3 regions of the Pseudomonas sp. NFXW11 genome follow, and region 1 is predicted to be linked to each of the others. Evidence: predicted binding sites of a transcription regulator. Region 1 holds the regulator's gene; each other region holds the start of a gene.

Region 1 (9,670 bases):
GGGCCAGGCCCACGCTGCTGGACTTGTCCACCGCCGAGCAATCGAGCACCAGCGCCGCGGCCTGGCTCGACTTGATCAGCGCCTGGCCCTGCTTGCGCAGGCCCGGGCCACTGCGGTAATCGAGCACGCCGCTGATCAGCAACTCACCGGACTCACCCAGGCGTACCGCCGAATCACTCATGGCGCAGCCTTTTGCGCAGCGGTGTCGGTGGTTTCCTTGGCCTTGGCCACTTCGCCGGCCCAGCCGTCGATGGTCTTGTCCAGGTTGTTGCCGTTGCGCTGCATGGCGTCGGCGAACTGGTCACGGAACAGCTTGCCGATATTGATGCCGTTGATGATCACGTTACGGATCTTCCACTCATCGTTGATTTTTTCCAGGGTGTAGGACACCGGATAGATCGCGCCGTTGTTGCCCTTGACCTGCATATCGACACTGGTGCGGGTACCGCTCTCATCCTTGGCAGGCGAGAGGGTGATGCCCTGGTTGTTGTACTCCAGCAGCGCGTTGCCATAGAACTGGATCAGGCTGCGCTTGAAGTTCTCCTGGAAGCGCGCCATCTGCTCCGGGGTAGCCTTGCGCGAGTACTTCACGGTCATGATGCTGCGGGAAATGCCGTCGGCATCCACCGCCGGGCCGACAATGCCGTTCAGGGCGTTGTAGAAGTCGTTCGGGCTCTGCTTGTACTTCTCTTTATTGGCCGACAGGTCAGCCAGCATGCGGTTGGTCGTGTCCTGCACCAGATCATGGGCGGACATGCCGCCTGCCGCGTTGGCCAGCATGGGCAAGGCCGCCAGCAGCACCAGCAGGCCACGTCGCAAGATAGAGATCATCGAAAAACTCCTTATTTGGCGTCTTTGCTAACGGTATTGAGCAGGAATTTACCGATCAGGTCCTCCAGCACCAGCGACGACTGGGTGTCGTGGATGGTCCCGCCATCCTTGAGCAGGGTTTCTTCCCCGCCCACGCTGATACCAATGTATTTCTCACCCAACAGGCCAGCAGTGAGGATAGATGCAGTGGAGTCGGTCGGCAGATTATCCACGCGCTTTTCCAGTTGCATCGTCACCCGACCAGTGAAGCTGTCACGGTCCAGATCGATCGCCGTGACCTTGCCGATGGTTACCCCGGCCATGGTCACCTTAGCTCTGACCGTCAAACCGGCGATATTGTCGAAGTAGGCGTAAAGTTTATAGCTTTCGTTGTTGGTGGTCGGAGACAGGCCACTGACCCGCAGAGCAAGCAACAGCAAAGCCAGGATGCCAGCCAGCAGGAAAAGGCCGACACCGATTTCCAGGGTGCGGTTTTGCATCAGAAATCTCCAAACATCAAGGCGGTCAGAATAAAGTCCAAGCCGAGTACGGCCAACGAGGCGTACACCACGGTCTTGGTAGTGGCACGACTGATCCCCTCTGAGGTGGGCTCACAGTCATAGCCTTGGAATACGGCGATCCAGGTCACGACAAAGGCGAACACCATGCTCTTGATCACGCCATTGAGCACATCGCCGCTGAAGGTCACGCTGTTCTGCATGTTCGACCAGTAGGAACCTTCATAGACCCCCAGCCAGTCGACCGCCACCCAGGAACCGCCCCAGATGCCCACCACGCTGAAGATCATCGCCAGCAGCGGCAGGGAAATGAAGCCGGCCCACAGGCGCGGGGCAATGATGTACTTGAGCGGGTCGACCCCGATCATCTCCAGGCTGGAGAGCTGCTCGGTGGATTTCATGTTGCCGATCTCTGCGGTCAGCGCCGAACCGGCACGCCCGGCGAACAGCAGCGCCGTGACCACTGGCCCCAGTTCGCGCAGCAGGGTCAGGGCGACCATCTGCCCCACCGCCTGCTCCGAGCCGTAGCTGGAGAGAATATTGAAGCCCTGCAGCGCCAGCACCATGCCGATGAAGACCCCGGACACGACGATGATCACCAGGGACATCACGCCCACGGAGTGCAGTTGCTTGACCAGCAGGCCGAAGCTGCCGCCGATGCCGCCGCGCCCCAACAGCGCATGAAACAGGAATAGGCTGGAACGCCCCAGTACCGCCAGGACATCGATGCCTGAGCGACCGAAGAGGCGAACCCTCTCGATTAGCGATATTTTGCGCATCAGCGCTTCCCCAGAAGATCTGCGCGGTAATCCGTCGCTGGAAAGTGAAACGGTACCGGGCCGTCGGGATCGCCCTGCATAAATTGACGGATACGCGGGTTATCGGAATCCATCAGCTCTTCAGGCGTGCCCTGCCCCAATACCTGGCCATCGCCCACTACATAGAGGTAATCGGCAATGCTCGCGGTTTCTGCAAGATCGTGGGACACCACGATGCTGGTGATGCCCAGGGCATCGTTGAGCAGGCGGATCAGGCGCACCAGCACGCCCATGGCGATCGGGTCCTGGCCCACGAAAGGCTCGTCGTACATGAGGATCTGCGGGTCCAGGGCGATGGCCCGGGCCAGCGCCACCCGGCGTTTCATGCCGCCGGACAGCTCGTCGGGCATCAGGTCGACCGCGCCACGCAGGCCCACGGCCTGCAATTTGAGCAGGACGATGTCGCGAATCATCTCTTCCGGCAGCTGGGTGTGCACCCGCAGCGGAAAGGCCACGTTCTCGAAGACATCCAGGTCGGTGAACAGCGCACCGCTCTGAAACAGCACGCCCATCTGCTTGCGGGCGTCGAACAGGTCGCTGCGCGAGAGCTTCGGCAAATTCTGGCCGTTGACCCACACTTCGCCGCTGTTGGGCCGCAGTTGCATGCCCATCAAGCGCAGCAGGGTGGTTTTCCCGCAGCCGGAAGGCCCCATGATGCCGGTGACCTTGCCCCGCGGAATACGGATATCCACGTTATTGAAAATGCTCCGCGCACCGCGCTTGAAGGTCACTCCCTTCAGCTCGACCGCGTAGGCGTTATCGGCACTCATCTAAACTCCTTGCGATGCAGCCTAACACTCGGACGCTGGGCTCCCTGCCGGGAGTAGGTGCCTGGGCAGGCCGAACTGGCGGCGAACTATATCACTGCTGATACGGAGCCCCCAAGGGTGACCCTAGCAACGTTCAGGTTAAGGACAGGCAAAAGCCCGGCCATGCTGTGGCCCCTTCGACAAAGGCTGACGAACTTGCGTGAGGGATTTGTTCATTACCGCTATAATCGCCGCCTTTTCATCGGGCTATACGATTTCAGACATGAGCCAATCCAGCGACCTGATTCAATCAGCACAACGCACCATCCGCCTCGAACTGCAGGCAGTAGAAGGCCTGCTGCCCCATATCGACGCGGATTTCGTACGCGCTTGCGAGATGATTCTGGCCAGCAAGGGCCGCGTAGTAGTGGTCGGCATGGGCAAGTCGGGGCATATCGGCAACAAGATTGCCGCCACCCTGGCCAGCACCGGAACCACGGCATTCTTCGTCCACCCGGCCGAAGCCAGCCACGGCGACATGGGCATGATTACCCGCGATGACGTGATCCTGGCCCTTTCCAACTCCGGTTCGACCAACGAAATCGTCACCCTGCTGCCGCTGATCAAGCGCCTGGGCATCCAGCTGATCAGCCTGACTGGCAATCCCGAGTCACCGCTGGCCAAGGCCGCCGACGTCAACCTCAATGCCCATATCGAGCATGAAGCCTGTCCGCTGAACCTGGCCCCGACCTCTTCCACAACCGCTGCCCTGGTAATGGGCGATGCCCTGGCCGTGGCCCTGCTGGAAGCCCGCGGCTTCACCGCCGAAGACTTTGCCTTCTCGCACCCCGGTGGCGCCCTGGGCCGCCGCCTGCTGCTCAAGGTGGAACACGTGATGCACGAAGGCAGCGAGTTGCCGCAGGTGCAGCGCGGCACCCTGCTCAAGGACGCGCTCATGGAAATGACCCGCAAGGGCCTGGGCATGACCGTGATCCTGGAGGCCGACGGCCGTTTGGCGGGAATCTTCACCGACGGCGACCTGCGTCGTACCCTGGACCGCGCCATCGACATCCACCAGGCCAGCATCGACTCGGTGATGACCCCTCATGGCAGGACCGCCCGTGCCGATATGCTGGCCGCCGAAGCCCTGAAGATCATGGAAGACCATAAAATCAGCGCCCTGGTGGTGGTGGACAAGGATGATCGGCCGATTGGAGCCTTGAACATGCACGACTTGCTGCGCGCGGGAGTGATGTAATGAGTGCCGACCTGCTGCAACGCGGTAAAAACATCAAGCTGGCGGTGTTCGACGTCGATGGCGTACTGACTGACGGGCGCCTGTACTTCCTCGAAGACGGCAGCGAATTCAAGACCTTCAACACCCTCGACGGCCAGGGCATCAAGATGCTGATGGCGGCCGGGGTGCAAACCGCGATCATCAGCGGACGCAAGACTCCGGTGGTGGAGCGTCGGGCCAAGAACCTCGGCATTCCCCACCTGTTCCAGGGCCGTGAAGACAAGCTGGTGGTCCTGGACCAGCTTCTTGCCCAACTGGGCCTAAGCTATGAACAGGTTGCCTATTTGGGCGACGACCTGCCTGACCTGCCGGTGATCCGCCGCGTAGGCCTGGGCATGGCGGTGGCCAACGCCGCCCGCTTTGTTCGCGAGCACGCCCACGGCATCACCGCAGCCCGTGGCGGCGAAGGCGCCGCCCGCGAATTCTGCGAGCTGATCCTGCAAGCCCAGGGTCGCCTGGACGCAGCCAACGCCGCTTATTTATAGAGCCAGACCATGCTAAGCAAAAAGATTCGCAACATTCTGGTCTTCGGGATCATCGCCCTGCTGTTCGCGGCGGTCGGTTACTGGAACATCAGCCCCGAACGCTTCCTCGACAAGCCGGTGGTGCAGGTCGATGAAAACGCCATCGACTATTTCGTGCTCAACGCTCGCAGCGTGCAGTACCTGCCCGACGGCAAGCTGCAATACGAAATGACCTCGGACAAGGTCGAGCACATCAAGGCCAGCGAAGTGACCCTGCTGACCAAGCCAGACTTGCAGATGTACCGCGGCACCACCTTTCCCTGGCATGTGCAGAGCGAGCGCGGCGAGGTCAATCCGGACGGCACCGAGGTCGAGCTGATCGACTCGGTACGGGTTTCCCGCACCGACGAGCACAACCGCAACCTGCTGATCACCACCAGCCGCATGACAGTATTCCCGCAGAAGCAATATGCGCAGACCGAGCAAGCCGTTAGAATCGACGGCGCCGACGGCGTGACCACTGCCAAGGGAATGAAAGCGTATTTGAAAGACGGCAGGATGAACCTGCTATCGAACGTAAGAGGACAGTATGAGGCTCGTTAAAACCCTCCCTATTTTGCTCAGTCTGGGCGCAGCACTGGGAAGCGTGAGCGCCTGGGCTCTGCCGAACGATAGCCAACAGCCGATCCGCATCCAGGCCGACGACGCCCAGCTCGACGACAAGAACGGCGTGGCCACCTATAAGGGCGATGTGATCATCACCCAGGGCTCGATGAAGATCACCGGCAACACCGTGACCATCACCCGCTCCAAGACCGGTGAAATCGACGTGGTGACCTCGGTGGGCAACCTGGCCTATTTCGAGCAGTTGCAGAAGCAGACCGACCCCAAGCCGGTCCAGGCCTATGCCGTAACCATCCAGTACCATGCCCAGCAGAACCGCATCGTACTGATCGACAAGGCCAAGGTGATCAACGACGGCAACACCACCGAAGGCGAGAAGATCGTCTACGACACCGTCAAGCAAGTGGCCAACGCCGGTCGCGCCAACGGTAACTCGGTCACCGCTCCGCGTCCGCGGATCGACATGGTCATCCAGCCGAAAAAGAAAACCGACGAGCAAAAGGCCCAGTAATGGCAACTCTGAAAGCCCAGCACCTGGCCAAGAGCTACAAGAGCCGCCAGGTCGTGCGTGATGTCAGCCTGTCCATCGACAGCGGCCAGATCGTCGGCCTGCTCGGCCCCAACGGCGCCGGCAAGACCACCTGCTTCTACATGATCGTCGGCCTGGTCCAGGCCGATCAGGGTCGCGTGCTGATCGACGACCTGGATGTCAGCCACCAGCCAATGCACGGTCGCGCCCGCGCCGGCATCGGCTACCTGCCCCAGGAAGCCTCGATCTTCCGCAAGCTGTCGGTGGCCGACAACATCATGGCCATCCTCGAGACCCGCAAGGAGCTCGACAAGGCCGGCCGTCGCCAGGAGCTGGAAAGCCTGCTGCAGGAATTCCACATCAATCACATCCGCGACAACCTCGGCATGAGCCTGTCCGGTGGTGAACGCCGCCGCGTGGAAATTGCCCGCGCCCTGGCCACCGCGCCCAAGTTCATCCTGCTCGACGAACCTTTCGCCGGCGTGGACCCGATCTCGGTCGGCGATATCAAGCAGATCATCCACCACCTCAAGGCCAAGGGCATCGGGGTGTTGATCACCGACCACAACGTCCGGGAAACCCTGGACATCTGCGAGACCGCCTATATCGTCAACGACGGGCAACTGATCGCCGAGGGCGACTCCGAAACCATCCTGGCCAATGAACTGGTCAAGGAAGTCTATCTGGGCCATGAGTTCCGCCTGTAACGCCTGAGGTGTTGGGCTGCACGCCAGGGCGCAGGAACAGTAAAACCCCACAAAGTTTATTGTTACAGCGCTCTAGGCAAACACTTCAGTTTCAGGCATATAATTTGCTTATGTTTGGCGCTCCGGCGCCCTGTAGTGGATGGCGCATGTGCGCCGGCAAATAAGGTGTTAAGCCCCTGCCATGAAACCATCGCTAGTCCTCAGAATGGGCCAGCAGCTGACGATGACACCGCAGCTGCAACAGGCCATCCGCCTGCTCCAATTGTCGACCCTGGACCTGCAACAGGAAATCCAGGAAGCCCTGGAGTCCAACCCGATGCTCGAACGCCAGGAAGAAGGCGACGACTTCGACAACAGCGACCCTTTGGCCGACAACACCGAGTCCAAGCCCAACACCGAAATCCAGGAACCCTCCTACCAGGAAACCGCCCCCACGGTGGACAACCTCGAGGACGGCGAATGGAACGAGCGCATCCCCAACGAACTGCCGGTGGACACCGCCTGGGAAGACGTCTACCAGACCAGCGCCAGCAGCCTGCCCAGCAGCGATGACGACGAGTGGGACTTCACCACCCGCACCTCCGCTGGCGAGAGCCTGCAGAGCCACCTGCTCTGGCAACTGAACCTGGCGCCCATGTCGGACACCGACCGGCTGATCGCCGTGACCCTGATCGACTGCATCAACAACCAGGGCTACCTCGACGAAACCCTCGAGGAAATCCACGAAGCCTTCGATCCGGAACTGGACATCGAGCTGGACGAGATCGAAGCCGTCCTGCACCGCATCCAGCAATTCGAACCGGCCGGCATCGGCGCCCGCAACCTGGGCGAATGCCTGCTCCTGCAATTGCGCCAGCTGCCGCCCAAGACCCCTTGGCTGGCCGAGGCCCAGCGCCTGGTCAACGACTATATCGACCTGCTGGGCAGCCGCGACTACAGCCAGCTGATGCGCCGCATGAAGCTCAAGGAAGACGAGCTGCGCCAGGTTATCGAACTGGTGCAGAGCCTCAACCCGCGCCCGGGTTCGCAGATCGAATCCAGTGAAGCGGAATACGTGGTGCCGGACGTCATCGTACGCAAGGACAACGAGCGCTGGCTGGTGGAGCTGAACCAGGAATCGGTGCCGCGCCTGCGGGTCAATGCCCAGTACGCCGGTTTCGTCCGGCGGGCCGACACCAGCGCCGACAACACCTTCATGCGCAACCAGTTGCAAGAGGCCCGCTGGTTCATCAAGAGCCTGCAGAGCCGCAACGAAACCCTGATGAAGGTCGCCACCCAGATCGTCGAACACCAGCGCGGCTTCCTCGAGTACGGCGATGAGGCAATGAAGCCCCTGGTCCTGCACGACATCGCCGAGGCGGTGGGCATGCACGAGTCGACCATTTCCCGGGTCACCACGCAGAAATACATGCATACCCCACGGGGTATTTATGAACTGAAATACTTTTTCTCCAGCCACGTCAGCACCTCGGAAGGCGGTGAATGCTCGTCCACCGCGATCCGCGCAATCATCAAGAAACTGGTGGCTGCGGAAAATCAGAAAAAGCCGTTGAGTGACAGCAAGATCGCTGGTTTACTGGAGGCACAAGGCATTCAGGTAGCCCGCCGCACCGTCGCCAAGTACCGCGAGTCCCTCGGGATCGCGCCGTCCAGCGAACGCAAGCGGTTGATGTAGGCACCGGGCTCGCCACAGCGTTTCAGGGGCAGGCAAACCAGCCTGCCGCTTTATGCACTGGCAACGAAGGAGAAGCTGTATGCAAGTCAACATCAGTGGACACCAACTCGAAGTGACCGAACCTCTGCGCGTCTATATCGGCGAGAAACTCGACCGGCTGGAGCGCCATTTCGACAAGATCACCAATGTGCAGGTCACCATGGCTGTCGAGAAGCTGAAGCAGAAAATCGAAGCCACCCTGCACATCCACGGTGGGGAGGTCGTCGCCAATGCAGAACATGACGATATGTATGCCGCAATCGACCTGCTCACGGACAAGCTTGACCGCCAACTGAAAAAGCATAAGGAAAAGCAACTCCACCTTCTCCAAGGCACGGGTCGCTAACACTCCCCTCCCATGATCCGACTTGAAAGCATCCTGACCCCCGGCCGTTCCCTGGTGAACGTGCCGGGCGGCAGTAAAAAACGCGCCCTCGAACAAATTGCCAACCTGATCAGCCGTGAAGTGCCCGATCTGGAGATGCAGGATGTCTTCGAGAGCCTGATCGCCCGTGAAAAGCTCGGTTCCACCGGCTTTGGCAACGGCATCGCCATTCCCCACTGCCGCCTCAAGGGCTGCGAATCGCCCATCAGTGCCCTGATGCACCTGGATGCACCCATCGATTTCGACGCCATCGACGGCGCCCCGGTCGACCTGCTGTTTGTCCTGCTGGTCCCGGAAGCCGCCACCGATGCGCACCTGGAGCTGCTCCGGCAGATAGCCAGCATGCTCGATCGCAAGGAAGTCCGTGATCGCCTGCGCAGCGCCACCAGCAACCAAGCCTTGTATCAGGTTGTCCTGGACGAGCAGAACGGTCATTAACCATGCGCCTGATCATCGTCAGTGGCCGTTCCGGCTCAGGTAAAAGCACCGCCCTCGATGTTCTCGAGGACCACGGCTACTACTGCATCGACAACCTCCCGGCCGGCTTGCTACCAGAACTGGCCGAGCGCGCGTTGATCCACACTGAGCTGGCACAACCGCTGGTGGCGGTGTCCATCGATGCCCGCAACCTGCCCAGCCATCTGTCGCGTTTCCCCGAATTGCTGGAGGAAGTACGCAGTCGGCATATTCAGTGCGATGTGCTGTACCTGGATGCCGACGAGGAAACCCTGCTCAAGCGCTTCTCGGAAACCCGCAGGCGCCACCCCCTGAGCAGCGCCAATCGCTCCCTGGCCGAAGCCATCGAGGATGAAACCAAACTGCTGGGGCCGATCGTCGATCTGGCCGACCTCAAGGTCAACACCACCAATCTGAACCTCTACCAGTTGCGCGACACCATCAAGCTGCGGCTGCTGAACCAGCCTGAGCCCGGTACCGCGTTCCTGGTGGAATCCTTCGGTTTCAAGCGTGGCATGCCGGTGGACGCCGACCTGGTGTTCGATGTGCGCTGCCTGCCCAACCCCTACTGGAAGCCGGAACTGCGCGCCCAATCCGGG
Region 2 (9,670 bases), on a different contig from region 1:
GTTGAAGGAGTCCGGCTTGGAGGCCAGGTTGAAGGTGTGCCCGGGCAACACGGTGTTAGCGTTTTCGCCTGCCGCCAGGTTGACGTTCAGGGTCAGGTCGACGCCGCGGAAGCTCAGGGTCTGGTTCGGCGAGTTGCTATACACGCCACCCTGGCTGAGCTCGGATGTCACGTCGGTGCCGGTGCTGTCGGTGATCTTCAACTGGGTGCCCGTGACGAACGACACGGTGTAAGGCTCACCGCTGCGGAACTGGCTGTTGTACGCACCGCTGTTGGACATCTGCCCATTGGACAGGGAAATCCGCCCGTCATCCGGCAACGGCGCGGTCTGGGTCACCTGGCTGCGGCTGGTGTTCAGGGCCTGCTGGAACACGTCCCAGCCAGTGCTGTTGGCGGCCATCTGCATGGTGTCGCCCACGGGCAGCATCAGGCTGCTCTGGTCGCCGTTGTAGCTGTAGGTGCCATCGGAGTTGCGGCTGAAAGGCGCAACGCTGTCCTTGGAACCGCCGAAGATGTACTTGCCGTTCTCGTCCTGGGTGTTCATCAGGCTCAGCAGTTGCTCTTCGATCTGGCCCAGCTCGGAAGCGCTGGCCTGGCGGTCCTTGTCGGTGTAACCGGCGTTGGCGGACGCAGTAGCCAGTTCCTTGGCCCGGGCCAGGACACTGTTGATGCTGGTCATCACCGATTCGGTCTGACCCAGAGAGGCCTTGATCGAGTTGCTGTTGGCCTTGTACTGATCCAGCAGCGAAGCCTGCTGGCCCAGTTGCAGCAGGCGCGCGGCGCCTACCGGATCGTCGGCCGCGGTCTTGACCCGCACCAGACTGCTGGCCTCTTCGCTGCTGGCAACCGCATTGGAGAAGTTCTTCTGGTAGCTGGCAGCCGTAGTCTCGTAATACTGGGAGGTGGAAATACGCATGGGCTACGGCTCCTTAAAGGCTGTTGATCAGCGTGCTGAAGGTTTCCTGCGCAGCCTTGATGATCTGCGAGGACGCTGTGTAGTACTGCTGATACTTGACCAGGTTGCCGGTCTCTTCATCCAGGACCACCCCGGACAGCGAGTCCCGAGCCCCCTTGGCGTTGCTCAGGATGGCGCCGTTGGCGGCGCTGTCGAGCTTGGCCTGGCTGGCCTTGGCGCCGACGTTTTCGATCAGCTTGCCGTAGGCGTCGACCAGGGTGATGCCCTTGCTGGCCGAGCCGGTGTCGACGGTCTGCTTGCTTTGCAGGGCTGAAAGGGTAAGGCCGTTGCGGTTGTCGGAAGAACCGGCACCGTTGACCGAGAGGCTCATGCTGTCGCCGCTGTTCGGCGCACCGGCCACGTCCATCTTCACCGCAAAGGTTTTCTGCACGCCGCCGCCATCGAGAATCGGCGCGCCGGTGGCATCGACCATCTTGATGTCCAGGTTCAGGGTGTTGCTCTGACCCGGCACGATGGAGCCGCTACCCATCTTGTTGCCCTTGGCGTCAAAGTAGTCGTAGGTCTGGCTGCCACCGGCCGGCGCGTTGAACACCACCTTGACCGGCCCGGAATTCTTCAGCGCGGTCTGCATTTCGAGCTTGGCCGCAGCATTGTAGTTGTCGATCGGCACCACCAGGGACGGCTGCGAGCTAATGCTCAGCGAGCTCTTGACCCCGGAACCGATCTCGGCCTTCAACGGCGCGGCCAGGGCGATGCGCTTGGCGTCGGTCATTTCGGTCTGGATGGTGGTCGCAGCGTTGCGCGTCGGGGTGATCTTGAAGCTGTCACCGGCAGCGGCCGCGCCATTGAGGTTCAGGGCAAAACCATCGATCACCGGCGCCGGGCTGGTGGTGGTGCTGAAACTGCCCAGGTCGGTGCCGTCGGAGCGCTTGACGCTGTAGTCGGTCGCGCTGCTGAAGGTCACCGTGTAGTCGCTGGCGGTGAGCTTGCCACTGTCCTTGATGGTGACATCGAAGTTGCCAGAAGCGCCGTTGTTGCCGGTGCTGGCGATACTGCGCTGGCTGATCATCCGCGCGCTGTTGATGTCGTTGAACAGGTTGCCGCCGAAATTGCCGTTCTTGTCGATGCCTTGCGCCATCTGGCTGTTCATCTGGTCGGCGACCACCAGGGCCACGCGCCCCAGTTCGTTCATGGCCGGGTCCAGCACTTCGCTGCGATAGCGCAGCAGGCCGCCAATCTCGCCACCGGTGGTGACGTTGGTGATATCGACCGAGGTGTTGCCGCGGTTGATCTGCAGCACGGAACGGGTCGGATCGTCCTTGCCCGCCACCACTTCCAGGGAATTGCTGGTATTGCCCATCACCAGCGGCTGGCCGCTACCCAGGTAGAGGTCGAGGCTGGAGCCACGCTCGGAAACCTGCACGCCGATAAAGGTCGACAGCTGGCGTATGGTCTCGTTACGCGAGTCGAGCAGGTCATTGGGCATGCCGCCGCCGTTGGTCGACAGCTCGGAAATCTTCTGGTTGAGCTGAGCCACGGTGCCAGCCAGCTTGTTGACCTGATCGGCCATGCTCGACAAGCTGCCGTTGATATCGGTGTTCTGCTGGTTGAGCTGGGTGGATACCGAGTTGAAACGGTTGCTCAGCGCCTGGGTATCGCTGAGCAGCAACTGCCGGGAAGCCTCGTCGGTGGGCTTGGCATTGAGGTTCTGCAGCGAGGCGAAGAATTTGGTCAGGGCGCCGGTCATGCCGGTGCCGCTATCGGACAGCAGCTTGTCCACCGGGGTGATCTGCCCCTGGTAGGCCGCCACGTCACTGTTCAGCGAGGTGGCGGTGCGCAGCTGCGAATCAAGGAAGCTGTTGTACACCCGGCGCACGTCCGCCAGGGTGGTACCGGTGCCGATGAAGACATTGCCGAACTGGCCGGAAGCCTTGGTGCCCTGCACGGTCTGCTGGCGCGAGTAACCGGCAGTGTCGGCGTTGGCAATGTTGTTACCGGTGGTCACCAGCGACGATTGGCTGGCAGCCAGCCCCGACATCCCGATATTGAGCAAACTCATGATTCAGACCTTATAAATTCGTGGAAACGCCCGCCGCAGCGTAGTTCTCGTAGCTCTTCATCTGCTTGGCTATCTGCGAAATCTTGCTTGCGTAATCCGGGTCCGTTGCATACCCGGCTTTTTGCAACTCGCGAACAAACTGTTCTGGTCTATCGGCCGCTTTCAGCACTTCTTGATAGCGATTGTTGCTCTGCAACAGGGTGACCAGATCGTGGAAGCTGTCCTGGTAGGAATCGTAGGAACGGAACGCTGCCGTCTCCTTGACCATCTGCCCATTGCGGAACTCACTGGTGATGGCTCGCGCCTGGCCGCCCTGCCAACTGCGGCCGGCCTTGATGCCGAACAGGTTATGGCTGCTGCTGCCATCCTGCTGACGCATCACCGACTTGCCCCAACCGGTTTCCAGCGCGGCCTGGGCCACCAGGTAGCGTGGGTCGACGCCAATGCGCTTGGCCGCCTGCTGCGCCATCGGCAGCATGGTGGCGACGAATTCGTCGGAGGAACCGAAGGCGCGCTTGGCCGGCGCCAGCGGCGGCTGGGCCACGGCACGGCCGTGAATGCGCATCTTGCCCTGGGCCGCCGCGTAACCTTGACTGACCCGCCATTCACCCCGCAGCACCGCATCAGCAGCCGCCGTGTTGCGCGTTGGCGCGGCGTTCTGCGCAGCGCCCTCCAGGGCGCCGCCGGCCGACGGCACGATGCCGGTCAACAGGCGATCGGTGAGCTTGCTGGGCAGCGACAGGCGACGCTGATTGAGCAGCACCATATCGTTGTGCGCCACAGTGGTACGCACTGGGTCCTGAGCCCTTGACGCCCACATCGGCCGCTGGCCATTGACCCGACTCAACGGGCCATCCTGGGCGGTGGTACCGGCGGCAATCGGGGTCGGCGTGGCGACCGTCGCCGCAGCAGGCGTCGAGCCATCCGCCGGACGGCTCGGCTGATTCTTCATCATCTGCCGCACCAGCACATTGGCCAGGCCGATACCGCCGCCCTCGCGGGACAGCGAGACCGCCAACTGCTGGTCGTACATATCCTGGTACTGCTTGGCCGCCGGGGTGTTCAGCGGATTGTCCTGGGCCAGCACATCGGTGGCCTTGCGCATGGACTTGAGCATCTCGTTGATAAACAGCGACTCGAATTCCTGCGCCACTTTGCGCACGTTGGCTTCGCCGTTCTTGTCACCCACCTTGAGTTGCTGCAGGCGATTGAGGTCGGCGTAGGATCCGGAGTCGCCGCTGGCGGTCAGGCCGCTCTTACGTATATCCATGGTCACGGTCAGGGCCCTCAGATCACTATCAGGTCGGCCTGCAAGGCGCCGGCCTGTTTCAAGGCTTCGAGGATCGCCATCAGGTCGCCGGGAGCAGCGCCCACCTGGTTCACCGCACGGACGATTTCATCCAGCGTGGTGCCCGGGCCGAACTTGAACATCGGCTTGGCTTCCTGCTGGGCATTGACCCGTGAGCGCGGTACCACGGCAGTCTGGCCGTTGGACAGCGGGCCGGGCTGGCTGACGATCGGGTCTTCGGTGATGGTTACGGTCAGGCTGCCGTGGGTCACCGCTGCCGGCGACACCTTGACGTTCTGGCCAATCACTATGGTGCCGGTACGGGAGTTGATGATGACCTTGGCCACCGCCTGTCCCGGATCGATTTCCAGGTTCTCCAGGATCGACAGGTAGTCCACCCGCTGGCTTGGGTCCAGCGGCGCGGTGACCCGAATCGAACCGCCGTCGATGGCCTGGGCCACGCCCGGGCCGAGCATGTCGTTGATCTTGTCGACGATGCGCTTGGCGGTGGTGAAGTCGGAACGGTTGAGGTTCAGGGTCAGGCTGTTGCCCTGGTTGAAACCGCTGGGCACGGCACGCTCCACCGAGGCGCCACCGGGAATCCGTCCAGCCGACGGCACGTTGACGGTGATCTTCGAACCGTCGCGCCCCTCGGCATCGAAACCGCCCACCACCAGGTTGCCCTGGGCGATGGCGTAGACGTTGCCATCGATACCCTTGAGCGGCGTCAGCAACAGGGTGCCGCCGCGCAGGCTCTTGGAGTTACCGATGGACGACACAGTGATATCCACCTGCTGCCCCGGCTTGGCGAAGGCCGGCAGGTCGGCACTCACCGAAACCGCGGCGACGTTCTTCAGCTGCACGTTGCCCGATCCCGGCGGCACCTTGATGCCGAACTGCGACAGCATGTTGTTGAAGGTCTGCAGGGTGAACGGGGTCTGGGTGGTCTGGTCGCCGGTGCCATTGAGCCCGACCACCAGGCCGTAGCCGATCAACTGGTTGGAACGCACGCCGGAAATGCTGGCGATGTCCTTCAACCGCTCGGCCTGGACGCCAAGGGAAGTGGACAGCAACAAGGCAGCCGCCATCAGGTGCTTGAAGTTAAACATGAGGCTTCTCATCACCTAGAAAGGGAACAGCGGGCTGAGGAAGAAACGGTCGAACCAGCCAGGCTGGTTGGCATCGGCGAACGAGCCGGTGCCCGAATAGGTGATGCGCGCATCCGCCACCCGGGTCGAGGACACGGTGTTGTCCGTGGCGATGTCATCGGCCCGTACCAGGCCGGCAATACGTACCAGCTCATCGCCGGTATTGAGGGTCATCCACTTCTCGCCGCGCACAGCAATAATGCCGTTGGGCAGCACGTCGGCCACGGTCACGGTGATCGAGCCAGTCAGGCTGTTGCTTTGAGCCGCCTTGCTGTCGCCCTTGGTGGCGCGGTTGCCGCTGTAGCCGGCATTCAGGCTCAGGTCGCCGCTGCCCAACGGGTTGTTGGTATTGGGCACGGCACCAAACAGCGAAGTCAGGCCGACGCTGTTGGTACTGGTCTTGGTCAGGGCCGAGTTGGCGCCCTTGCTGGCCGCCGTACGCTCGTTCAGGGTGATGGTGATAATGTCACCGACCCGGAACGCCTTGCGGTCACCGTACAGGTTCTGCTCGAAACCGGCCTGGTAGATCGAACCGTTGTTGGCCGCTGAAGGCAGCGGCGTGCGCGGCAGCACCGGGGCGTAATAAGGGTCATTGGGCTTGGGTGGCGGGGCGACACAGCCCGCGAGCACGACACTCCCACCCAGCGCTAGAACACACATAAACCGATTCATGACCCTTCCTCACGATGTTGCCGGTGCGCCACTTGCTACCCGTGGCGCCCTCAAGACTTGATTACAGCTTCTGCGTTACGAACGAGAGCATCTGGTCAGCGGTGGAAATCACCTTGGAGTTCATCTCGTAGGCGCGCTGAGTGGTGATCATGTTGACCATCTCTTCAACGGTGCTGACGTTGGAGGCTTCCAGGGTGTTCTGCAGCGTGGTGCCGAAACCGTTGAGACCTGGAGTACCGATCTGCGGCGCGCCGCTGGCGGCGGTTTCCAGGAACAGGTTGTTGCCCAGGGCCTGCAGGCCGGCCGGGTTGATGAAGTCAGCGGTCTGCAGGTTGCCGATCACCTGGGAAGCCGGGTTGCCGGCAACGGTGATGGACACGGTGCCGTCCTGGCCCACGGTGAAGGTCTGCGCATTGTCGGGGACGACAATGGCCGGCTCCAGGGCGAAACCATTGGCGGTGACGATCTGGCCGTTGGAGTTCAGGTGAAAGGTACCGTCACGGGTGTAGGACGTGGTGCCATCGGGCTGCAGGATCTGGAAGAAACCACGGCCATTGACGGCCAGGTCCAGCGGCTGCTGGGTGGTCTGCAGGCTGCCGGCGGAAAAATTTTTCTGGGTGCCGACGATGCGCACACCGGTACCGACCTGCAAGCCGGACGGCAGTTCGCTGTCCTGGGTCGACTGGGCACCGGGCTGGCGCTTGATCTGGTACAGCAGGTCCTGGAACTCGGCACGATCACGCTTGAAGCCTGTGGTCGAGACGTTCGCCAGGTTGTTGGAAATCACACTCAGGTTGGTGTCCTGGGCGGACAGACCGGTTTTGGCAACCCATAGAGCCGGAAGCATTCGATTCTCCTCTTGCGCCTGTTTTACGGCGCCAGGTACTGGTAATTAGCTGATCTGCAAGACCCGAGCCATGGCCTGGTCGTCTTCTTTGGCGCTGTTCATCATTTTCACGTGCAGCTCGAACTGCCGGGACAAGGCCAGCACCGCGGTCATCTCATCCACGGCATTGACGTTGCTCGACTCGAGGAAGCCGGAGACCAGTTGCACATTGGCGTCGGCCGGGGCCGGCTGGCCGTCCTTGGTTTTGATCGAACCGTCGAGCCCCTTGCTCAGGTTCTTGATGTCCGGATTGACCAGCTTGATGCGATCGACCTCGGCCATCACCCGCGGCCCCTCGCCCATGGCGCGGATGCTGATGGTGCCGTCCTGGCCGACTTCGATCTGCTGCTCCGGCGGCACGGCGATCGGCCCGCCATTGCCCATCACCGGCATGCCGTTGCCGGCACGCAATACGCCCAGGGCATCGACATTCAGGCTGCCGGTGCGCACATAGCTTTCGCTGCCATCAGGACTCTGCACGGCGATCCAGCCCTTGCCACTGACAGCCACATCCAGCTCACGACCGGTTTGCACCAGCGAGCCCGGAGTGAAATCCGTCGCCGGACGCTCGCTCATGGCAAAGGCCCGCGCCGGAAAACTGTCACCGAACACCGGCATCGCCCGAGCCTGCTCCAGGTCCCGCTGGAAACCGTTGGTGGAGATGTTCGCCAGATTGTTGGCATGGGCCTTTTGCGCCAGAGCGTTCTGGCTGGCACCGGTCATCGCCACATATAGGTACTTGTCCACAATCGTTCCTCATCTGCCGGGCGTTTGCCGCCCCACGCGGTAGTGGGCAAGGCCTAAGCAATTTCTGCACCAACTTTAACCGCCGGCAATGCGCGCCATGCCGGCCGGGACTCTGGCGCCATCCAGACACTTTTTGCGGCGGCCAAAGAGACGAAAAAACGGCGGACTTATGCCGCAAACGGCAAGTCTCGGTCGCGGCCTGCAAAAGTGCCGGTCGGAAATCCGCGAACTGTGAACGGATCTTGCTAGGACTCGCAGATGCGCCAGAACAGCGTGACTTCAGTTTGCTTCACACTGGCCGACACTTAAGCCAGTGATTGCCTAGGAGAGCCCCTGTGAACCTGTACCTCAATCAGTTGGCCAAGACCGCTGATTTCAAGGAAGCCATCTATCGCGGATCGGTCTTTCTCGACACCCAGTTGAACACCGCCAAGGAACTCTGCGGCTTCGCCAAGGAAAGCATCACCGCGGCCTTCGATGGCGAAACCAACCACCAGGCACTGCACCGCATGATGCCGGTCGAGGAGTTCGTTGCGAGGGTCACTCGGCTCAAGGGCCAGTTCACCAACAGCCAGCGGGTCAAGGACCTGATCCTGGGTTTTATTCACGAGATCAACCTCGACCCCCGGGAATACATTTTCGACGTGCCGCGCCTGCGGGTGGTGCCCAACTACGACTACCTGCACGCTGGCGTCAGCTACGCCTACAAGCCTCATCGCGACAGCTGGTACGGCAGCGTCGACTGCCAGATCAACACCTGGATGCCGGTCTACACCATCAGCCCGGACCAGACCATGATGATCAACCCCGGCTACTTCGAAAAACCCGTGCCCAACACCTCCAGCGAATGGAGCCTGAACGACTGGATCAACAACCAGCGGCACAAGGCCAAGGACAACCTGACCGAAGAAGTGCGAGTGCACCCGGTGCCCTTGGGGGAGATCGACGACTCGGCGGAAATCCGCATCGCCGGCAACAGCGGCGAGATGCTGACCTTCTCCGGCTCGCACCTGCACGGCACGGTGGCCAACCATACCGAACACACCCGCTTCAGCGTGGACTTCCGCCTGATGCACCTTGACGACCTGCAGCACCACCGTGGAGCCCCCAACGTCGACAGCGCCTGCCCGGACGTCGGCGCCGGCTTCAAAGACTATTTCCACGCCCACGACTTCTCGAATTTCCAAGGATTCAAACCATGACCAAACGTCGCCTGACCCCCGCTGAAGCCGAATACAACGCCACCCGCGCCGGGGTTCTCAAGCGAGTCGATGCCGAGTACGTGGCCGACGCACCGTTCGTGTTCGCCAACCGCATCAACGTCACTGCCGCGCTGTCGCGCATGGAGCTGTTCAAGAAGGTCATGGATATCCCGGGCGCGATCGTCGAGTGCGGCGTGTACAAGGGCAACTCGCTGATGCTCTACATGCACCTGTCGATGATTCTCGAACCCTATGCCATCAACCGTTCGATCGTCGGCTTCGACACCTTCGAGGGCTTCACCAGCATCAACAAGGACGAAGACCCGGCCGACATCAACGAAAGCATGTTCTCCGACACCGACCAGTCGCTGATCCAGGACATGATCGATGCCAACGACCTGCTGCGTCCGGTCAATCGCATCCCGCGCTGCGAGCTGGTCAAGGGCGACATCTGCAAGACCGTGCCGGAGTTCGTCAAGTCGCGCCCGGACCTGGTGGTGGCCATGCTGATCCTCGACACCGACCTGTACGAACCGACCAAGGTGGCCCTGGAAACCTTCCTGCCGTACATGCCAAAAGGCGCCATCGTGGTGCTGGACGAAGTCGCCTACCGCAACTTCCCGGGCGAAACCAAGGCCCTGCGCGAGGTGTTCGACATGAACAAGATCGAACTCAAGCGCCTGCCTTTTGACTCCTGCGTCGGCTACTTCCATATCTGAAGCCACGCCATAAAGCGCCAAACAAAAAGCCCCG
Region 3 (9,670 bases), on a different contig from region 1:
TCGGCATCCAGCTTGAACTGGTAGATGCCCCCGGGCACATGGGCGCTGAGTCGCTTCAACAAGCGGTCCCGGGCCGCCAGCGCCTCATGCACGCGCTTGCGTTCGGTGATATCGATGCAGATGGCCAGATGGCCGATCCACAAGCCCTGGTCGTCGAGCACCGGCGTGGCCAGCATATTCACCGGCAGGTGGCTGCCGTCCTGCCGAACCAGCGTCCACTCCCGAGCCTCATGCCCACCGGCCAGGCCTTCTTCCACCAGCATCGCCTGGGCCACTGGAATACTCCGGCCATAGCGCTGGCTGAGGCTCTGCGCCCAGCTTTCCAGCTCTCGGGGCAGGTGCAGGCTTTCCAAGGTCAGGTGCCCCACCACCTCGCTGCTGCGGTAGCCGAGCATCTGTTCGGCGCCGGCATTGAAGGTGCTGATGACCCCACGCAAGTCGGTGGCGATGATCGCCACCTGGGTCGCGGCGTTCAGCACGCTGCGCAGCTGGCTGTGGGTGCCGCGCAGCTCCTGCTCGCGGCTGCGCAGCTCGGCGGTGCGTTGCTCCACCAGCGCCAAGGCCCGTTGCCGCTGGCTCACCAGCACGTAGAGCAAGGCGCTGAGCAACAGGCTGAGCAGGCTGCCGAGCACCACCAGGCTGCCCAGGGAGGAATGGTTGGCATGCAGGAAGGCGGCGCTGGGACGGATCTCCACCTGATAGTCGCGGTCCGCCAGGCGCAGCAGGCGACTCGCCGCCAGATGGCTGCTGATCGGCGGGTTGTTCGACTCATAGAGCACTTCATGCTGGCCCTCGCTGGACAGATCGAGGATGCGCACCGCCAGGTTGTCGCTGGCCGAGACCGGCAAGCCATCGGTCACCAACTGCCGCAGGCTGATCACCGCCAGTACATAACCGTAAGGTTGGGACTGGGGCGACGGATCGTCCTGAGGGCGACGCACCGGTGCCGCCAGCAGCACCCCGCGGGCATAGGCCGGGTCCACCGCCACCAGGTGCACCGGCGGCGACACTGCCAGGCCATTGAGCTGCCGGGCGCGCTCCAGGGTGGCGCGACGCAGCGGCTGGGCCAGCAGGTCATAACCCAGGGGCGAGCCCAGCGGGCTCTGGGTCTGGCTGTAGAGCACCGGCGCGTAGAGGTCATGCTCGCCGGCCACTTCCATCTGGCCAATGGCGTTGAGTTGCATGATGGAAAACCCCGGCTGCCCGGTGGCGCGCACCGCCTGCTCGAAGGCCGGGCGCAGGGCACGGCTCACCAGCGGCGCCCAGGCATAGGCCTGGGTGCGACGCAGCAGGGGCTTGGCATAACCGTCGAAGTCCTGGCGGGACACCTGGTCGGAGTTGACGAAGAAGCGCCGCAGGCCGTCCAGGCGTTGCTCCTGGTCCTGGAAGCGTTCTTCGATGCGGCTATAGCGTTCGCTGGCCAGCAACTGGAAGCGCTGGCGCAGTTGCTGTTTGTTCAGGGTATAGGCCGACCAGGCCAGCAATCCGGTGAGAATGCTACCGGCGAGCAATACCAGCAGGGCCACCAGCCAGGCAGAGACTTCTTCGCTAATGAAACCCAGGATTTTCGGGCGTACCACATGCAACGGCATAAGTAGAGCTCATCACGCCAGCGAGATTGGGTGTCATCCGGACATGAGGAGATTTATAGCCATTAGCCATTAATTTGACCAGCGCTAAACCAGCGCCCAGGCCTGAAATAATCAGGCCTGGGGACTTATCCGGCCATCAGCGTGCGGTGATTTTCCAGGCGCGGTGGATTTTGCCATTACGGGCGAAATCCGGATCGATGGTCTTGGCGGTGATTTCCTCGATCAGGTAGCGCGCGGCGAGGTTTTCATCCAACTGGAACTTGCGGAAGTTGTTGGAGAAATACAGCACGCCGCCCGGGGCCAGGCGCGCCATGGCCAGGTCGAGCAACTGCACCTGGTCGCGCTGCACGTCGAACACCCCTTCCATGCGCTTGGAGTTGGAGAAGGTCGGCGGGTCGATGAAGATCAGGTCGAACTCGTCGCGGCAGGTTTCCAGCCAGGCCATCACATCGCCCTGCTCCAGGCGGTTCTTGTCGGAGAAACCGTTGAGCGAGAGGTTGCGCCGCGCCCAGTCCAGGTAGGTCTTGGACAGGTCGACGCTGGTGGTGCTGCGCGCCCCGCCCTTGGCCGCATGCACACTGGCGGTGGCGGTGTAGCAGAACAGGTTGAGGAAACGCTTGCCTGCCGCCTCTTTCTGGATGCGCATGCGCATTGGCCGGTGATCGAGGAACAGCCCGGTGTCCAGGTAGTCGGTGAGGTTCACCAGCAGCTTGACGCCACCTTCGCGAACTTCGGTGAACTGGCCCTGGGCGCTCTGGCGCTCGTACTGCTTGGTGCCGCTCTGGCGTTCGCGGCGCTTGATCAGCACCCGGCTCTTGTCGACGTTCAGCGCCTGGGGAATGGCCGCCAGGGCATCGAACAGGCGGGCCTGGGCCTTCTCCGGGTCCACCGACTTGGGCGCGGCGTATTCCTGCACATGCACCCAGTCCTGGTACAGGTCGATGGCCAGGGAGTACTCCGGCATGTCGGCGTCATACACCCGGTAGCACTCGACGCCCTCGCGCTTGGCCCATTTGCCCAGCTGCTTGAGGTTCTTCTGCAGGCGGTTGGCGAACATCTGCCCGCCTTCGCTGAGGCGTGCCTGTTCAACCACAGGAGCAGGTGCCGGGGCCGGCTTGATCGGGTTACCATTCTTGTTGTACTGGCGCTCTTGCGGTGCGGCATCGGCCTGGCTTTCAGCCTGGGCCTGAGCCTGCTCGCGCTCGAGCTGGCGCTGTTCCGGGGTGCGCCGTTCGCCGGTGACGAACTGATCCGGCAACACCTTGATCAACAGCAGCTTGCACGGCAGCGCGCCGTTCCAGAAGGCGTACTGCTTATGGCTGCGAATGCCCATGCGCTTGCCCAGGTCCGGGGCGCCGGTGAACACCGCGGCCTCCCAGTTCAGGCAGGCCTGGCGCAGGCGTTCACCGAGGTTCTGGTAGAGGTACAGCAGGCTGGCTTCGTCACCCAGACGCTCGCCGTAGGGCGGGTTGCAGATCACCAGGCCTTTCTGGTTCTGGTCCGGGCGCGGCTCGAACGTGCCCACCTCGCCCTGGTAGATCTTGATCCAGTCGCTCAGGCCTGCGCGCTCGACGTTATTGCGCCCCGGCTGGATCAGCCGCGGATCGGCTTCATAACCGCGAATCCACAACGGCGGCTTGGCCAGGCCGGCCTGGGCCCGGGCCTGGGCTTCGTCATGCAGCTTGCGCCACAGCGCCGGCACGTGGCCGAGCCAGGCGCTGAAGCCCCATTGCTCGCGCTTGAGGTTGGGGGCGATATCGGCGGCGATCATCGCCGCTTCCACCAGGAAGGTGCCCACGCCGCACATCGGGTCGGCCAACGCCCCGCCCTGGGCGGCGATCCGCGGCCAACCGGCACGGATCAATACCGCTGCGGCGAGGTTTTCCTTGAGTGGCGCAGCGCCCTGCTGCAGGCGATAGCCGCGCTGGTGCAGGCTGTGGCCGGACAGGTCCAGGGACAGGATGGCTTCGCCGCGGTCCAGGCGCAGGTGGATGCGCAGGTCCGGGTTGAGCTTGTCTACCGACGGCCGCTCGCCGCTGGGGGTGCGCAGCTTGTCGACAATGGCGTCCTTGACCTTCAAGGCGCCGAAGTGGGTGTTGTCGATACCCGAACCATGGCCGCTGAATTCCACCGCCAGGGTGCCGTCGGCCAGCATATGGTCCTGCCAGTCGACATCCAGCACGCCGTTGTAGAGGTCTTCGGCGTTTTTCATCGGGAAGCGCTTGAGCACCAGCAGCACCCGGTTGGCCAGGCGCGACCACAGGCACAGGCGATAGGCCGTCTCCATGTCGGCCAGGCCGCGTACGGCAGAAGTGTGTTCACGCGCCTCATCAAGGCCAAGCCCGACGGCTTCCTCGATCAGCAGGCCCTCGAGGCCTTTGGGACAGGTGAGGAAGAGTTCGTAACGATCCGACATGGGAATACCAGGGCCTTTGGCAATAAGTGAACGGGCAACGCATTGCCCGCTCGGTTTTCAATCAAGCGCTTTTCTTCAAGAACGCTCGTGTGGCACGAAACTGTGCCGTCCCACCCCGACCAATGCGCTTTTTTGCAGGGCAAAAGAGCTTAGAGGTCGGGACAGATAAAAAAGTCAGGGCAACAAAATGACATAAGTCGACCCTTCGTCGAATAGTAGTTGAGTGCAACCGTTCGACATTCTCACTAAAGCATTAACCTCATCATCTAGTCAGAGGCTTGGCACTGCGGGCCTTGCATGACAAAGCCGATACAGAACCGCTCCCGGCTTATGGCCTGGACAGCATTATCGTTACGTCCTTATGACAAAACGATCATTCACTTGCTGTGACCTATTGGTTAGAACTCAACACAGGTTGGCGCCGCAACGGTGTCAACATCAAGGCTCGCCACGCCGGCAGCGAGCACCAACGGCAGAGACAATCTGCCCGACCTCAGAAGAAGGTCGACGGGACATATGACAGTCAACAAGTGAGGGAAACACCCTATGAGAAGACTAAAGCGTGATCCGTTGGAAAGAGCGTTTCTACGCGGTTATCAGTATGGCGTTAATGGCAAGTCCCGTGAGCTTTGCCCATTTACTCTACCGTCGGTACGCCAAGCCTGGATCAATGGCTGGCGCGAAGGACGCGGCGACAACTGGGACGGTATGACAGGCACTGCGGGCATCCACAGACTCAACGAACTTCGCGCTGTCGGCTGATCAGGGCACATTCCGACACCTAAAACTTGAATAGATGACAACTTAACCACGCACGCCCCATCCGGGCGGCGGGCTTCGGCCCAGGGGCTCCTTCGAGGAGCCCTTTTTTATGCCCGCGTACTGTTCTGCCCCTCTCAGCCCATCGCCGCGATGGCATCCACCGACTCGCGAATCAGCGCCGGGCCCTTGTAGATAAAGCCCGAGTACAGCTGCACCAGGCTGGCACCGGCGGCGATTTTCTCAGCCGCATGCTGACCTTCGGTGATGCCGCCCACGGCAATGATCGGCAAGCGCCCGGCCAGCTCGGCCGCCAGCACCTTGACCGTGTGAGTGCTCTTGTCGCGCACCGGGGCACCGGACAGGCCGCCCGCCTCCTCGCCATGCTCCAGGCCTTCGACGCCTTCGCGGCTGAGGGTAGTGTTAGTAGCGATCACCGCGTCCATGCCGGTTTCCAGCAGGGCCCGGGCCACTTCCTGGGTTTCCTCGTCGCTCATGTCCGGGGCGATCTTGATCGCCAGGGGCACGCGCTTGCCGTGGATCGCGGTAAGTTCCTGCTGGCGCTGGCTCAAGGCCGACAGCAACTGCTTGAGCGAATCGCCGAACTGCAGGCTGCGCAGGCCCGGGGTATTGGGCGAGCTGACGTTGACCGTGACATAGCTGGCATGGGCATAGACCTTGTCCAGGCCGATCAGGTAGTCGTCCACCGCCCGCTCCACCGGGGTATCGAAGTTCTTGCCGATATTGATCCCCAGCACGCCCTTGTATTGCGCGGCCGCAACCCGCGCCAGCAGGTTGTCGACCCCCAGGTTGTTGAAGCCCATGCGGTTGATGATGGCTTGTGCCTCGGGCAGGCGGAAGATTCGCGGCTTGGGATTGCCCGGCTGCGGACGCGGGGTGACGGTGCCGATCTCGACGAAACCGAAGCCCAGCTGGGCGAAGCCGTCGATGGCCGCGCCATTCTTGTCCAGGCCGGCCGCCAGGCCCACCGGGTTGGCAAACTCCAGGCCCATGACCTTGACCGGCAACGGCGCCGGGGCCTTGCACAGCAGACCGTTGAGCCCCAGACGCCCGCCCGCGCCGATCAGGTCCAGGGACAGATCGTGGGAGGTTTCCGGGGAGAGTTTGAACAACAGCTGGCGGGCCAGGGTATACATGGGCGGGGTGAACTCGGTTGGCGGCGAAATTAGGCGCCGATTATAGCCGCGCCCGGGGCTTGCAGGCGAGGCGCAGAATGAAATCCCGGGCTCGCTGGCATATGCCTTGCACCGCTCGCCGCATCAGACCCGGGCCAATGGCGGCCCGGGCCTCAGGACAACGGCGTCGGCATCCGCCCGGGCTCTGCTCGGCAGCGGGTACGACGCTTTTTCATCCAAGGTGCCCCCATGAGCGAACGCCCCCACAACCCCCTGGCCTGGGTCCACGGCAGCGATGCCCCGGAAAAGTCCACGCTCGACCTGGGTTTCATGGCCCTGACCGATTGCGCCTCGCTGGTGGTGGCCGCCACCCAGGGCTTCGCCCAGCCCTACGGCCTGACCCTGAACCTCAAGCGTCAGAGCTCCTGGGCCAGCCTGCGGGACAAGCTGGCCAGCGGTGAACTGGATGCCGCCCACAGCCTCTACGGCCTGATCTACGCCGTGCACCTGGGCATCGGCGGCACCAGCCCCTGCGATATGGCGGTGCTCATGGGCCTGAACCAGAATGGCCAGAGCATCAACCTGTCCCGGGAACTGCAAGCGCTCAAGGTGACCACTCCTGAAGCACTGGACCGTCACGTGCACCAGAGCCGGGCACGGCTGACCTTCGCCCAGACCTTTCCCACCGGCACCCACGCCCTGTGGCTGTACTACTGGCTGGCCAGCCAGGGCATCCACCCGCTGCGGGATGTGGACAGCGTAGTGGTGCCGCCGCCGCAGATGGTCGAGCACCTGCAGGCCGGGCGCATCGACGGTTTCTGTGTCGGCGAACCCTGGAGCGCCAGCGCGGTGCGGCAAGGCCTGGGCTTCACCCTGGCCACCAGCCAGGCGATCTGGCCCGACCACCCGGAGAAGGTCCTGGGCTGCACCCGGGCCTTCGTCGAGCAATACCCCAATAGCGCCCGCGCCCTGGTGATGGCGATCCTCGAAGCCAGCCGCTTTATCGAACAGAGTACGGAAAACCGCCGCAGCACCGCCCGCCTGCTGAGCGCCGCCGACTACCTGGACGCGCCATTGGACTGCATCGAGCCACGGCTGCTGGGGGACTACGACGATGGCCTGGGCAACCGCTGGCAGGACCCCCACGCCCTGCGCTTTCACCAGCAAGGCGCGGTCAACCTGCCCTACCTGTCCGACGGCATGTGGTTCATGACCCAGTTCCGCCGCTGGGGCCTGCTGCGCCAAGACCCGGACTACCTGGGCGTGGCCCGCCAGGTGCAGCAGCTTGAGCTGTATCGCGAAGCGGCCTCGGCCCTGGGTATCGCCGCCTGGGGCCAGGACATGCGCAGCAGCCAGCTGATCGACGGCAAGGTCTGGGATGGCTCGCAACCGGCTGCCTATGCCCGCAGCTTCCACCTGCATGCCCTCAACGACACGCCTTCCCTTGTCGCCCAGCGCTGACCGGAGCCCGCGAACATGCTGCGTATCCTGCTGATCAACGACACGGCGAAGAAAGTCGGCCGGCTCAAGGCTGCCCTCAGCCAGGCCGGTTTCGAGGTGATCGACGAATCCGGCCTGACCATCGACCTGCCAGGCCGCGTCGAAACGGTGCGTCCGGACGTGATCCTGATCGATACCGAGTCACCCGGCCGCGATGTCATGGAACAAGTGGTGCTGGTCAGCCGCGACCAACCCCGGCCCATCGTGATGTTCACCGACGAGCACGACCCCCAGGTAATGCGCCAGGCGATCAAGTCCGGGGTCAGTGCCTACATAGTCGAGGGCATCCAGGTACAGCGCCTGCAAGCGATCCTCGACGTGGCCATGGCGCGCTTTGAAAGCGACCAGGCGCTGCGCGCGCAACTGCAGGCCCGGGACCAGCAACTGGCGGAGCGCAAGCGCATCGAACTGGCCAAGGGCTTGCTGATGAAGATGAAGGACTGTGACGAAGAACAGGCCTACACCCTGATGCGACGCCAGGCCATGAGCAAACAGCAGAAGCTGATCCAGGTGGCGGAACAGATCATCGCCATGCAGGAACTGCTGGGCTGAGCGCGCCGCGGATTGGCGCGGCTCTTGCTATCCCATCCACACCGGTAACCAACGGCGGTTGCCCACCTACGACAAAGACGTCGCGCCCCCTGCTCGCCCACCGCGAGCCGGGTGCCGACGTTTTTTGCGTTTTGGCCCCATTGAACGGGGTCGGTGGCGCGGCCGTGGCGGCGCTCCACCTGCAGGCTCAAGACGATTCCAACGACTCTTATCAGCTGAGGTGCGCGATGAATTCAAGCTTCTGGAAATCCGGCCACACCCCGACCCTGTTCGCGGCCTTCCTGTATTTCGACCTGAGTTTCATGGTCTGGTACCTGTTGGGCCCCCTGGCGGTGCAGATCGCCGCCGACCTGCACCTGAGCACCCAGCAACGCGGGCTGATGGTGGCCACGCCGATCCTCGCCGGGGCAGTGCTGCGCTTCATCATGGGCCTGCTGGCCGATCGACTGACGCCGAAGAGCGCCGGCCTGATCGGCCAGGTGATCGTCATCGGCGCGCTGTTCGGCGCCTGGAAACTGGGCATCCACAGCTATGAACAGGCCCTGCTGCTGGGGCTGTTCTTGGGCATGGCCGGGGCCTCCTTCGCCGTGGCCCTGCCCCTGGCCTCGCAGTGGTACCCGCCACAGCACCAGGGCAAGGCCATGGGCATCGCCGGGGCCGGCAACTCCGGCACCGTGTTCGCGGCCCTGATTGCCCCGCTGCTGGCGGCGGCCTATGGCTGGAGCAATGTGTTCGGCTTCGCCCTGATCCCCTTGCTGCTGACCCTGGCGCTGTTCGCCTGGCTGGCGCGCAACGCGCCCGAACGCCCGCGCGCCAAATCCATGGGCGACTACTTCAAGGCCCTGGGGGACCGGGACAGCTGGTGGTTCATGTTCTTCTACAGCGTGACCTTCGGCGGCTTCATCGGCCTGGCCAGCGCCCTGCCCGGCTACTTCAACGACCAGTACGGCCTGAGCCCGGTGACTGCCGGCTACTACACCGCCGCCTGCGTCTTCGGTGGCAGCCTGATGCGCCCCCTGGGCGGCGCCCTGGCGGACCGTTTCGGCGGTATCCGCACCCTGCTGGCGATGTACAGCGTGGCGGTGCTGTGCATCGCCATCGTGGGTTTCAACCTGCCCAGTTCCTACGCCGCCCTGGCCCTGTTCGTGTGCACCATGCTGGGCCTGGGTGCCGGCAATGGTGCGGTATTCCAGCTGGTGCCCCAGCGCTTTCGCCGGGAAATCGGGGTGATGACCGGGCTGATCGGCATGGCCGGCGGCATCGGCGGCTTTGCCCTGGCCGCGGGCATGGGCGCAATCAAGCAGAGCACCGGCAGCTATCAACTGGCGCTGTGGTTGTTCGCCAGCCTCGGGGTGCTCGCCTGGTTCGGCCTGCATGGGGTCAAGCGTCGCTGGAGAACCACCTGGGGCTCGGCGGCCGTGACTGCGGCACGGGTCTGAGCGCGTTATGGGTCTGCAACTGAGCCACGCCCAGGCCAGCGCCATCGGGCCACGGAGCGAGAACCAGGACGCCCTGCGCCGGGTCACCCCGGTGCCGGAGCTGGCGGCGAGCAAGGGCCTGCTGTTCGCCATCGCCGACGGCGTCAGCCAATGCGCCGATGGCGGCCTGGCTGCACGCTCGAGCTTGCAGGCGCTGGCCCTGGACTACTACGCCACCCCGGAAACCTGGGCCGTGGCCGAAGCCCTGGAACGCCTGTTGGTGGCACAGAACCGCTG

What was found. The regulator sigma-54, encoded in region 1, starts transcription at its own class of promoters, with help from an activator protein. The targets are predictions, from matches to a motif close to ANTGGCATNNANNTTGCTNT.
Region 2: the regulator sigma-54 is predicted to act here: its motif matches at 7,759-7,778, upstream of J4P02_RS08580 (flagellar basal body rod protein FlgF).
Region 3: the regulator sigma-54 is predicted to act here: its motif matches at 6,018-6,037, upstream of J4P02_RS10705 (CmpA/NrtA family ABC transporter substrate-binding protein).

Annotation. Positions count from the first base shown of each region.
Region 1 covers NZ_JAGEKI010000013.1:43,781-53,450, reverse strand. The annotation lists gene J4P02_RS19915 (STAS domain-containing protein) at 1-181, opposite strand, end outside; gene J4P02_RS19910 (MlaC/ttg2D family ABC transporter substrate-binding protein) at 178-831, opposite strand; gene mlaD (outer membrane lipid asymmetry maintenance protein MlaD) at 843-1,310, opposite strand; gene mlaE (lipid asymmetry maintenance ABC transporter permease subunit MlaE) at 1,310-2,107, opposite strand; gene J4P02_RS19895 (ATP-binding cassette domain-containing protein) at 2,107-2,916, opposite strand; gene J4P02_RS19890 (KpsF/GutQ family sugar-phosphate isomerase) at 3,179-4,153, shown strand; gene J4P02_RS19885 (KdsC family phosphatase) at 4,153-4,677, shown strand; gene lptC (LPS export ABC transporter periplasmic protein LptC) at 4,687-5,259, shown strand; gene lptA (lipopolysaccharide transport periplasmic protein LptA) at 5,246-5,791, shown strand; gene lptB (LPS export ABC transporter ATP-binding protein) at 5,791-6,516, shown strand; gene J4P02_RS19865 (RNA polymerase factor sigma-54) at 6,698-8,191, shown strand; gene hpf (ribosome hibernation-promoting factor, HPF/YfiA family) at 8,271-8,576, shown strand; gene ptsN (PTS IIA-like nitrogen regulatory protein PtsN) at 8,589-9,053, shown strand; gene rapZ (RNase adapter RapZ) at 9,056-9,670, shown strand, end outside.
Region 2 covers NZ_JAGEKI010000004.1:149,794-159,463, reverse strand. The annotation lists gene J4P02_RS08610 (flagellar hook-associated protein 3) at 1-915, opposite strand, end outside; gene flgK (flagellar hook-associated protein FlgK) at 929-2,974, opposite strand; gene flgJ (flagellar assembly peptidoglycan hydrolase FlgJ) at 2,985-4,244, opposite strand; gene J4P02_RS08595 (flagellar basal body P-ring protein FlgI) at 4,262-5,371, opposite strand; gene flgH (flagellar basal body L-ring protein FlgH) at 5,387-6,082, opposite strand; gene flgG (flagellar basal-body rod protein FlgG) at 6,144-6,929, opposite strand; gene J4P02_RS08580 (flagellar basal body rod protein FlgF) at 6,975-7,715, opposite strand; gene J4P02_RS08575 (hypothetical protein) at 8,051-8,917, shown strand; gene J4P02_RS08570 (class I SAM-dependent methyltransferase) at 8,914-9,636, shown strand.
Region 3 covers NZ_JAGEKI010000005.1:259,728-269,397, forward strand. The annotation lists gene J4P02_RS10685 (sensor domain-containing diguanylate cyclase) at 1-1,592, opposite strand, end outside; gene rlmKL (bifunctional 23S rRNA (guanine(2069)-N(7))-methyltransferase RlmK/23S rRNA (guanine(2445)-N(2))-methyltransferase RlmL) at 1,729-4,008, opposite strand; gene rmf (ribosome modulation factor) at 4,555-4,770, shown strand; gene J4P02_RS10700 (quinone-dependent dihydroorotate dehydrogenase) at 4,905-5,924, opposite strand; gene J4P02_RS10705 (CmpA/NrtA family ABC transporter substrate-binding protein) at 6,153-7,364, shown strand; gene J4P02_RS10710 (ANTAR domain-containing response regulator) at 7,380-7,955, shown strand; gene J4P02_RS10715 (nitrate/nitrite transporter) at 8,183-9,394, shown strand; gene J4P02_RS10720 (protein kinase domain-containing protein) at 9,402-9,670, shown strand, end outside.